One region of the Acidovorax sp. LjRoot194 genome, then DNA from elsewhere that is predicted to be linked to it. Evidence: riboswitches for the same ligand, from Rfam matches in the RefSeq annotation. Region 1 holds a riboswitch; the other holds the start of a gene.

Region 1 (5,601 bases):
CCGAGAACAACACCGTGAAAGCCTTCGAACGCTATTTCCTTGCCGCCAACCGCTGGGCGCTGATCCTGCTGCTGGCGGCCATGTCGATCATCATCTTCACCAACGTGGTCATGCGCTACGTAACCCACAACTCGCTGGAGTGGGCTGAAGAGGTCTCGCGCCACATGATGATCTGGCTGACCTTCCTGGGCGCGGGCCCGGTGCTGCGCTACGGCGGCCACATTGCGGTGGAGAACCTGCAGGACGCCCTGCCCCGCGCCGGCGGCATTGCCATCCGCGCGGTGGTGGCCGCGCTGCTGTTCGCTTTCTTCGGCTTCATGGTCTGGTACGGCTGGCTGTACATGCAGCGCACCATGTTCCAGATGACGGCCGTGACGCAGGTGCCCTTCGCCTACATCTACAGCGCCATGCTGATCGGCGGGGTGTTGCTCATCGTGCACTTTGCGTTCGTCGTGCGTGGCTATGTGCTCGACCGCACCTTCGCGGCCGATGAGCACTTCGACGCTAATGCGAGTGCCTCCCTATGAGCGCGTCCATCATCCTCATCGTTTCGGCCTGCCTGTTCCTGGCCATCGGCGTGCCGGTGGCGTTTGCCCTGGGCCTGGCCACCGCGGCCACGCTGATCCTGGCCGAGAGCTACCCGCTGATGGTGCTGCTCAAGGAGACCTTCACCGGCATCGACAGCTTTCCGCTGATGGCCGTACCGTTCTTCATTCTGGCGGCCGAGCTCATGAGCGGCGGGTCGTTGACCGAGGTACTGCTGCGCTTCGCAGGCCAGTTTGTGGGCCACAAGCGTGGCGGGCTGGGCTACACCAACGTGGTGTCGCTGACGTTCTTTTCGGGCATCTCGGGCTCGGCGCTGGCCGATGCGGCCGGCCCGGGCTCGATGCTGATCCGCATGATGGACAGGGCGGGCTACGACCGTTCGTATGCAGCGGCGCTCACCGCGTCCACTGCCATCGTGGGGCCCATCATTCCGCCGTCCATCATCATGATCATCTATGCGCTGCAGGATGAAACGGTGTCGGTGGGTGCGCTGTTCGTGGCCGGCCTGCTGCCGGGCCTGCTGATCGCGGTGGCCATGTGCATCGTGAACTTCCATGTGTCGAAGAAGCGCAACTACAAGGGCGACGGCAAGATGCCGCCCATGGCCGAGATCCTGACCACCACCTGGAAGGCGCTGCCCGCCATCTTGCTGCCCGTGGTGATCCTGGGCGGCATGCGCGCGGGCTGGTTCACGCCCACCGAGGCCTCGGTCGTGGCCGTGTTCTACGCGCTGGTGTGCGGCAAGTTCGTCTACCGCACGCTGCAGTGGAAGGCGCTGCCTGACATCCTCGCGCGCTCGGCCCTGCTGTCGGCGTCGGTGCTGATCATCATCGGGCTGTCGGCCGCATTCGCGTGGATTTTGACCATCGAGGGCATTCCGCAGCAGATGGCCGAGTGGCTCATCAGCATGAACCTGTCGCCCTGGATGTTCCTCATCATCGTCAACATCTTCCTGCTGCTGTTCGGCATCTTCATCGAGCCGCTGCCGGGGGTGATGGTGCTTGCGCCCATCCTCGCGCCCGTGGCAGTGAAGCTGGGCGTGGACCCGGTGCACTTTGCGATGATCGTGATCTACAACCTCACGCTCGGGATGATCACGCCTCCGGTCGGAGGGCTACTCTTCGTCACCTGCAACGTCTCGCGCGTGCCGATGTCGCAACTGGTGCGCGAGCTGGTGCCCTTCCTGTGGGCGCATGGCGTGGTGCTGGTGATGCTGACCTTCATCCCGCAACTGTCCACCTGGCTGCCGAAGGTGTGGGGGTTCATCAAGTAGCGGGGCTTTCCAGCGGGGGTGCCACGCGCCAGCGGATATACTGGCGCCCGTCAGGAGAGAGCCCCCTTCGCGGGGGCCGCCGAAGGCGCAGGGACAACCCGAACGCTCAGGCAAAAGGACTGGCAACCGCCCGCAGTGATGCGGGCGTTTCCTTGCTGGAGAGAGATGGACCGCCGGGCACACCATACCCACCGCGGCACCCATCCACCGAAGGAGCAAGCCGCACGGCCAGCCAGGGCGCTGCGGTGAATCTCTCAGGTAAAGCGGACAGCAGGGCAAATACCGTGGCCTGGTACAGGCTGCGGCTTTCATTTGCCTTGTCCTGAGAAGCCCGCCATGTCAGCCACCGCTCCCCTGCTCACCACGCCCCTGAACGCACTGCACATCGAGCTGGGCGCCCGCATGGTGCCGTTCGCCGGCTATTCCATGCCCGTGCAGTACCCGGCCGGCCTCATGGCCGAGCACCTGCACACCCGCACCGCAGCGGGGCTGTTCGATGTCTCCCACATGGGCCAGCTCAAGCTCGTCGGCCCGGACGCTGCGGCCGCCTTCGAAACCCTGATGCCGGTCGATGTGATCGACCTGCCCGTGGGCAAGCAGCGCTACGGCCTGCTGCTGACCGATGAGGGCACGGTCATCGACGACCTGATGTTCTTCAACCAGGGCACGGTCGAAGGCGAGCCCACCCTGTTCGTCATCGTCAACGGCGCCTGCAAGGTGGGCGACATCGCCCACATAGAGGCCCGCATCGGCCAGCGCTGCCAGGTGGTGCCCATGCCCGACCATGCGCTGCTGGCGCTGCAAGGCCCGCAGGCGGTCACCGCCCTCGCCCGCCTGGCGCCGGGTGTGGACCAGCTGGTGTTCATGACCGGCGGCGCGTTCGACATTGCGGGCTGCGACTGCTTCGTCACCCGCAGCGGCTACACCGGCGAAGACGGCTTTGAAATCTCGGTGCCCGCAGCCCAGGCCGACACCCTGGCGCGCGCACTGCTGGCCCAGCCCGAAGTCAAACCCATCGGCCTGGGCGCGCGCAACTCGCTGCGCCTGGAAGCGGGCCTGTGCCTGTACGGCAACGACATCGACACCACCACCACCCCGCCCGAAGCGGCCCTGAACTGGGCCATCCAGAAGGTGCGCCGCACCGGCGGCGCACGGGCGGGGGGCTTTCCGGGCGCGGACAAGATCCTCGCGCAGATCGACAACCCCGCCACCCTGCAACGCAAGCGCGTCGGCCTCGTGGCGCTGGAACGCGTGCCCGTGCGCGAGCACACCGAACTGCAGAGTACCGACGGCCAGAAGATCGGCGAAGTCACGAGCGGCCTGCTCGGCCCCACGGTGAACGAGCCCGTGGCCATGGGCTACGTCGTCCCTGAATTCGCGGCCATCGGCACGCGCTTGAACGCCATCGTGCGCGGCAAGGCCGTGCCGATGGAGGTGCGTGCCATGCCTTTCACCCCCGCGCGCTACTACCGCGGCTGAACCACCGCATTCGTTTGCCGCGCATTGCATCGCCTGCGCCCCAGCCCGGCTACAGTGGCAGCTGGCATCGGCACTTTTTTAGACAACCCTTTTTCTGGAGCCCCCATGACTGTCAAGTATTCCAAGGACCACGAGTGGATCGACATCTCTGACCACGAAGCCGCCACCGTCGGCATCACGCTGCATGCGCAGGACGCGCTGGGCGACGTGGTGTTCGTGGACCTGCCCGCCGTCGGCACCACCTTCACCCAGGGTGAAGTGGCCGGCGTGGTCGAGTCCGTCAAGGCCGCGGCCGACGTGTACATGCCCGTCACCGGCGAGATCGTCGAAGTGAACGAGGCGCTGCGCGCCGACCCGTCCCTGGCCAACAGCGACCCGATGGGCGCTGGCTGGTTCTTCAAGGTCCACGTGACCGACATGACGCAGTTCGACGCGCTCATGGACGAGCCGGCCTACGCCGAGTTCGCCAAGAACGCCTGATCGGACTGCCCCTCCCTTCGCGGCCCGGCAGCCACCTGCCGGGCCATGTGTCCCCGCCCTTGCCGCCGCCGCCGATGACCTCCCAAGCCCCCCTGCCCTCCCTCGCCGCGCTCGAGAACGCCACCGAATTCCTGCCCCGCCACATCGGCATCGACGCTGCGGATGAAACCCACATGCTGTCGGTGATCGGCGAGGCCTCGCGCAGCGCCCTCATCGAAAGCATCGTGCCGCGCTCCATCGCGCGCACCACGCCCATGGACCTGCCCCTGCCCGTCACCGAAGCGGCAGCGCTGGCCGAGCTCAAGGCGATTGCGGGCAAGAACAAGGTCCTGCGCAGCTTCATCGGCCAGGGCTACTACGGCACGCACACGCCGGGCGTCATCCTGCGCAACATTCTGGAGAACCCCGCCTGGTACACCGCCTACACGCCCTACCAGGCCGAGATCTCGCAAGGCCGTATGGAGGCCTTGGTCAACTTCCAGACCATGGTGTGCGACCTGACCGGCATGCCCATTGCCAACGCATCCATGCTGGACGAAGCCACCGCCGCCGCCGAGGCCATGACCCTGGCCAGGCGCTCAGTCAAATCCAAGAGCAATGTCTTCGTGGTGGCGGGCGACGCGCACCCTCAGACCATCGAAGTCATCCAGACCCGCGCCAAGCCCCTGGGCCTGGAAGTGCGCCTGGCCAACTCAGCCGAGGAATGGAACGACCTGCTGGCCGGCGACTACTTCGCCGTGCTGGCCCAGTACCCCGCCACCAGCGGCCGCATCGAAGACCTGCGAGCCGATGTGGAAAAAGCCCACGCCAAGCAGGCCGCCTTCATTGTGGCCGCCGACCTGCTGGCGCTGACGCTCATCACGCCGCCCGGCGAATACGGCGCCGACATCGTGGTGGGCACCACGCAGCGCTTTGGCATGCCCATGGGCGCGGGCGGCCCGCACGCTGCCTACATGGCCTGCCGCGACGAGTTCAAGCGCAGCCTGCCCGGCCGCCTGGTGGGAGTGAGTGTGGACGTGCACGGCAAACCCGCCTACCGTCTGGCCCTGCAGACGCGCGAGCAGCACATCCGCCGCGAGAAAGCCACGTCCAACATCTGCACTGCGCAGGTGCTGCCCGCCGTCATCGCCAGCATGTACGCCGTGTACCACGGCCCCGAAGGCCTGCAACGCATCGCCCAACGCGTGGCCAGCTACACCGCCATCCTGGCCCAGGGCCTGGTGCAGTTGGGCGCGCCGGTACGCCCCCAAGCCACCTTCGACACGCTGAGCCTGCATACCGGTGATGCTACCAAATCGATAGCTGCTCGCGCAGTCCAGGCGGGCGCCAACCTGCGCATTTACTTTGAAGAGTACCTGTGCATCTCGCTGGACGAGACCACCACGCGCGCGGACATCGAGCTGCTGTGGAAGGTCTTCGCCCAGGACGGCCAGGCGCTGCCCACGTTCGACGCGTTCGAGAACGGCGTCGAGCCGCTGATCCCGGCTGCACTGCGCCGCACCAGCAGCTACCTCACGCACCCGGTGTTCAACACCCACCATTCCGAAACCGGTATGCTGCGCTACATCCGCCAGCTGTCCGACAAGGACCTGGCGCTGGACCGCAGCATGATCCCGCTGGGCAGCTGCACCATGAAGCTCAACGCCACCAGCGAGATGATCCCCATCACCTGGCCCGAGTTCGCGCACATGCACCCCTTTGCGCCCGCCGACCAGCAGACCGGCTACCGCGAGCTGGACGAGCAGTTGCGCGCCTGGCTGTGCCAGGCCACCGGCTACGCCGGCATCAGCCTGCAGCCCAACGCCGGCAGCCAGGGCGAATAC
Region 2 (5,601 bases), 2.7 Mb from region 1:
GCGCCCGGCCGCCTGCGCGCGGCCTCCTCTTCTGGATTGCACACCCCATGACCACCATCCCTGACACCACTGCCACCACGTCCAGCGAAGACACCATCGACACCCTGCTCGCCCTCACGCCCGAGCGGCCCGCGTTCGCCACGCGCCACGCGCGCGACAAGGTGGCCGTGGCCACGCAGGGCTGCTACGACGCCCTGTTCAGCGCCGACCTGTCCGGCACGCTGACCCACACCGAGCGCCTGTGGGTGGCCAGCGATATCGCCGAGGCCAGCGGCATGCCCGTGCTGGCAGCGCATTACCGCGACCAGGTGCTCAAAAGCACCGCCCATACCGTGCTCTCGCAGCCGCTGCAGGAATTGCTGCAACACCCCGGCAGCACGCCCACCGATGCGCGCCTGCAGGCGGTGGCCCAGTTCACCCGCACGCTCGCCACCCACCCGGACCGCAGCGACCGCGCCGCCCTGCTGGCCCTGCCCGCCGCCGGCCTGTCGGTGGCGGACACGGTGCTGCTGGCGCAGCTCATCGGTTTCGTGACGTACCAGCTGCGCTTGGTGGCGGGCTTGGCGGCGCTGGACGCGCTGGGTGGCGAAGGCGATGCGCCGCCCGCACCGGACACCGCCGAGGCCGCGCCCTTCGTGCACCCTGCCAACCTGCCCGCCCCCGGCGAACCGCTGCGCCTGAACGGCTACACCAGCGAGACGCTGGGCTGGGCCTCGTGGCTGGAGGTGGTGGACCCCGCCACCGCCACGCCCGAGCAGCAGGCGGTGCTGGACCTGAGCCACCCCAAGGCGCGCAGCTCGGATTTTTACCTGCTGCTGGTGCACCAAGCCCGTGTGCTGTCGGAGCGCTCGCAGGCCTTCAACGCCATCATGTACGCGCCCGGCGGCCTCTCCCGCGCCGAGCGCGAGGTCGCCAGCACGGCGGTGTCTCGCGCCAACGGCTGCGTGTACTGCGCCTCGGTGCACGCCCAGCGCTTCGAGCAGCTGGCGCGGCGCAACGACGTGATGGCGCAGATCTTTGCCGACCCCGACCAGGCGGGCACCAACGCCCGCGAGCGCGCCATCGTGCAGGCCGCGCTGGCGCTGACGCGCAGCCCCGGCAGTTTCAGTGCGCAGCACCTGCAGCCGCTGCGCGCGGCGGGCCTGTCGGACCTGGATATCCTGGACGCGCTGCACGCGAGCGCCCTGTTCGCCTGGGCCAACCGCCTCATGCTCAACCTGGGCGAGGCCGTCTTCCCGCAGGGCGCCTGAACCGCTTCGGGCCGGCTTCAGCGGTCCGTTGCATCAGCAAACGTTGCGGTGCATTAGCGCTCGCGGCCCGGCCATGTGCGCGGGGCCGCCCCTAGAATCCGCCCAGCAGGAGAGCACGGCGGGCACCACCCGCTGCTGCACCGAAGGCGCAAACTCCCATACACGCTCAGGTCCCGTACTGCCCATTCATCAAAGCCGTCTGGAGAGCCGCCCCACCCCTTATCGGCGTGGTGGCGCACCGAAGGAGCAAACCGCACGCCATGTGGGCGCGGCGGTGAATCTCTCAGGTACCAAGGACAGGGGGAGCGGCAGCCTGGCAGACGTGCGCCAGCTGCATTGCTATTGAATTCATAGCTGGTAGCGCACGCCTGGCAGGCGGTAGACCTTCAAAAGGTTCTGAACCATGCGCGTGATCGTTCTTGGCGCCGGCTTGCTCGGCGTGACTTCGGCTTACTTCCTCTCGCAACTCGGCCACGACGTGACCGTCATCGACCGCCAGGGCGCGCCCGGCGCCGAGACCAGCTTTGCCAACGGCGGGCAGATCTCGGTGAGCCACGCCGAGCCCTGGGCCAACCCGAGCGCACCGCTCAAGGTGCTGCAGTGGCTGGGCCAGGAAGACGCGCCGCTGCTGTTCCGCCTGCGCGCCGACATGCGCCAGTGGCTCTGGGGCCTGGCCTTTCTGCGCAACTGCACGCCGGCGCGCACGCGCCACAACATCGAGCAGATCGTGAGCCTGGGCACCTACAGCCGCAGCGTGCTGCAGCAGCTGCGCGCGGCCACCGGACTCCAGTACGACCAGCGCACGCAGGGCATCCTGCACTTCTATACCAATGCCAAGGAGTTCGACGGCGCCCTGGCCCCCGCCGAGCAGATGCGCGCCCTGGGCTGCGAGCGCCAGGTCATCAGCGCCGACGAGGCCGTGCGCATCGAGCCGGCCCTGGCCCATATCCGCCCACAGCTCGCGGGCGCCACCTTCACCGCCGAGGATGAATCGGGCGACGCGAACCAGTTCACGCGCGCGCTGGCCGCCCTCTGCGAGGCGGCGGGCGTGCAGTTCCGGCTGGGCCACCACATCACCGCGCTGCGCGAGGCCGGGGGGCGCATCGACCATGTGGAGGTGACCACGCCCGAAGGCCGCTTCGAGCGCGTGCAGGGCGATGCCTTTGTGCTGGCCATGGGCTCGTTCAGCCCGCTGCTGGCGCAGCCGCTGGGCATCCGCCTGCCGATCTACCCGGCCAAGGGCTATTCGGTGACCATGCCGGTGAAGGATGCGGCCAAGGCCCACCAGGTGAGCCTGACGGACGACGAGTTCAAGCTCGTGTTCTCGCGCTACACCAGCGCGCAGGGCGACCGGCTGCGCATCGCAGGCACGGCGGAATTGAACGGCTACGACCGCCACCTGAACCCAGTGCGCTGCGACGCCATCGTGCGCCGCGTGGAGCAGCTCTTCCCCGGCGCGGGCGACGCCAGCCAGGCGCAGTTCTGGACCGGCCTGCGCCCCGCCACGCCGAGCAACGTACCGCTGATCGGCAAGACGAAACTCGCCAACCTGTTTCTCAACACCGGCCACGGCACGCTGGGCTGGACGCACGCCTGCGGCTCAGGCCAGGCGCTGGCCGACATCGTGAGTGGGCGGGTGCCGCAGGTGGACTTCGACTTTCAAGGCCTGGAGCGCAGCCCGCGCCCTGCGGCGCTGCTGCCGACGCGCACCACGGCCTGAGCACAGAATGACCACGGCGCGCGGCCCGTTGAGGCCGCGCGGCAGTCCTGTACGGCCATGAAAAAGCACTGAGGGCTACAACCGAATGCCGCCGTACCTCGTCTACTTGGCAGCCCCGGTGGCATGCGCCACAAAGCTCGCCACGGCCTTCATGTCCTTCTCGCTCATGCGCTCGGCATACGACGGCATCACGCCGATGCCCGCCTTCAATGCCCGCAGCACGCGCGGCGCATCGGGCTTGAGCTCGTCGAGCACGGGGCCCACCTGGCCTTCGGCACCGGCGGCCTGCAGCGTGTGGCACACGGCGCAGGCGGGCTGGATCTTGGTGAACAGCTCTTTGCCGCGCGCCAGCTCGGCGGCATCGGCGGCCCAGCTGGTGCCTGTCGACAGCAACAGCAATGCCAATGCGAGGTCGCGCCCCAAAGCCAGTGCCGCCGTGGATCTGGCTGCGCCAGTCCACCGGTGGCGTCTCCCTCCAGGGGGGAAGGCGCGCAGCGCCTCAGGGGGGAGCTTTTTCATGCTGCCGTGATCGTCACGGCGTGGTCGCGCCAGCTGGCGTTGTTGTAGCCGCCGACGTTCTCGTCACGCTGCTCACCCTGCACCGTGCCTGCCATGTCGGTGGCGCGGCTGGCCAGTACATGGGTGCCCGCGCCCAGTTGCACGGGCAGCACGAACTGGCGCCAGGCGAACTTGCCCAGGTCGGGGCCGATGAGGCGTGCGGCCTGCCAGGTCTTGCCGCCGTCCACCGACACCTCCACGCCCTTGACGGCCTGCGTGCCGCCAAAGGCCACGCCGTGCACCTGCACCAGGCCGGCCTTGAGCGTGCCCTTCTCGGGCAGCGGGCCGTTGATCCAGGACTTCACACCCATCTCCCACACCGAGGGCTGGTCGGGCGCGGCCTTGGTGCCGGGGGGCGACATGCGGTAGCCGTGCGACATGATGCGTGCCTGCGACTGCGCGCTGGTGAACGCCACGCGCTTGACGTACTTGATGTTGTTCACGCCCTGGTAGCCCGGCACCACCAGCCGCAGCGGGCCGCCGTGGGCCAGCGAGATGGGCTCGCCATTCATCTCCCAGGCCAGCAGTGCATCGTCGGTGGCCTTGACGGGCACCGAGCGCTCCACCAGCACGGACAGCGGGTCCACGCCCTCAGGCAGCTTCTCGCCGCCCGTGCCGGTCAGGTACACCGCGCCATCGGCCAGCCCGCCCAGGGCCGCCACCACATTGCGCAGCGGCACGCCGCTCCACACCACGCAGCCCGCCGCGCCCACGGCCCAGGGCGTGCCGCTGGGCTTGCTGGGGAAGAAGCCGCGCCCGTTGCCCGAACACTGCAGCACGGTGGCGACGGTTTCCACACCCAAAGTCTTGAGCTCGGCCAGCGTGAGGCTGCGCGGGTTCTTCACGCCCTCGATGGCCACGGTCCACGCGTCGCGGTCGTTCAGGATGGCTGCGTCGGGCGCCGGCAGGTTGTTGCGCACGTACAGCTGGTTCGATGGCGTGATGACGCTGGTGCCGAACGCGGAGCGCTTGGTCTCCAGCGTGCTGCTGCTGTGCACGATGAGCGCGTCGGAGGTCTTCCACCCCGCGTATGCAGGCAGCGGCTTGGCGGCGGCAGCAGTTGCTGCTGCGGCCTGGGCTGCAGCGCGGCCGCTGAAGCCGGCCAGGCCGATGGCGCTCAATGCGGCGGCGCTTCCGGCCAGCAGGTGTCGGCGCGGAAGAGTCATCGATTCTTTCATGGGTCAATCTCCGGAAAGTTGTAAACCAATCAACACAAACAGCTACATGCCTGGCGCGGTGCATCAAGCTCCCGGCGCTCTGCTCAGCAATAGTTGCCGCATTCTGTGCGCCACACACCCACCTCAGACGCCTTCATCATTGTCAAAAGATGTAATAGTAATAAGCATATGGAAACATTCGTGCATCCGTAAAGGGTCTGCGGCATATTCGGCTGAACACAGAAGGGGGCCGGCATGAACCGCTACAGGACTTGCATCGACATCGGAATGAGGCTGGGGGTGGCGCTGCTGGCTGGCGCGGCATTTCATGCGCAGGCGCAGCTCACGGCGCTGGTCGCGGTGGAGCCCACCGCTAAGAAGGCGGCGCACTCCATTCTGCGCAGCGCGGCCGAAACCGGGCTGGCCAAGGCCGCCGGCCAGGCCGTCACGGTGACCACCAGCGAAGACCTGTCCGACGTGATGCGCGCCACGCGCAGTGCAGGCTTCGACATCTTCATCGGGCCGCCCCAGGTGGCTGCGTCGGCCCTGCAGCGCGGCTACGAGTTGGTGGGCGCCACGCAAAAATCCGACAAGTACCTGCTGGTGGGCGTGCAGCAGGTCGACGCCGTGGCGGCCATGAAGGGCCGCCGCCTGTACCTGCCGCAGCAGGACTCGGTCTACACCTACATGGCGCGCGGCATGCTCAACGAGGCGGGCTTGTCGTTCCAGGACCTGCGCAGCGTGCAGTACGAAAAGTTTCCCCAGGCAGGCCTGACCGCGCTGACCCTGGGCTCGGCCGAGGCCACCGTGGTGCGCGAGGACGAATGGGCCGAATGGTCTGCAGCCCACCCCAAGACCGCCCGCGTGCTGGCCACGTCGCAGCCGGTGCCCGGCGGCTTCTCGGTGGTGGTCAAGA

What was found. A riboswitch is a leader RNA that binds a small molecule or an ion and turns the genes downstream of it on or off. The one in region 1 is predicted to bind glycine.
Region 2: linked by a shared signal. The riboswitch ahead of ACSQ3N_RS23720 (D-amino acid dehydrogenase) and the one ahead of gcvT (glycine cleavage system aminomethyltransferase GcvT) in region 1 are both predicted to bind glycine.

The regions. Positions count from the first base shown of each region.
Region 1 covers NZ_CAXUQB020000001.1:2,588,100-2,593,700, reverse strand. The annotation lists gene ACSQ3N_RS11625 (TRAP transporter small permease) at 15-527, shown strand; gene ACSQ3N_RS11620 (TRAP transporter large permease) at 524-1,819, shown strand; glycine riboswitch at 1,861-1,951, shown strand; glycine riboswitch at 1,965-2,100, shown strand; gene gcvT (glycine cleavage system aminomethyltransferase GcvT) at 2,156-3,298, shown strand; gene gcvH (glycine cleavage system protein GcvH) at 3,404-3,778, shown strand; gene gcvP (aminomethyl-transferring glycine dehydrogenase) at 3,853-5,601, shown strand, end outside.
Region 2 covers NZ_CAXUQB020000001.1:5,243,578-5,249,178, forward strand. The annotation lists gene ACSQ3N_RS23715 (CMD domain-containing protein) at 48-1,250, shown strand; glycine riboswitch at 1,440-1,560, shown strand; gene ACSQ3N_RS23720 (D-amino acid dehydrogenase) at 1,654-2,970, shown strand; gene ACSQ3N_RS23725 (c-type cytochrome) at 3,073-3,489, opposite strand; gene ACSQ3N_RS23730 (sulfite oxidase) at 3,486-4,706, opposite strand; gene ACSQ3N_RS23735 (rhodanese-like domain-containing protein) at 4,941-5,601, shown strand, end outside.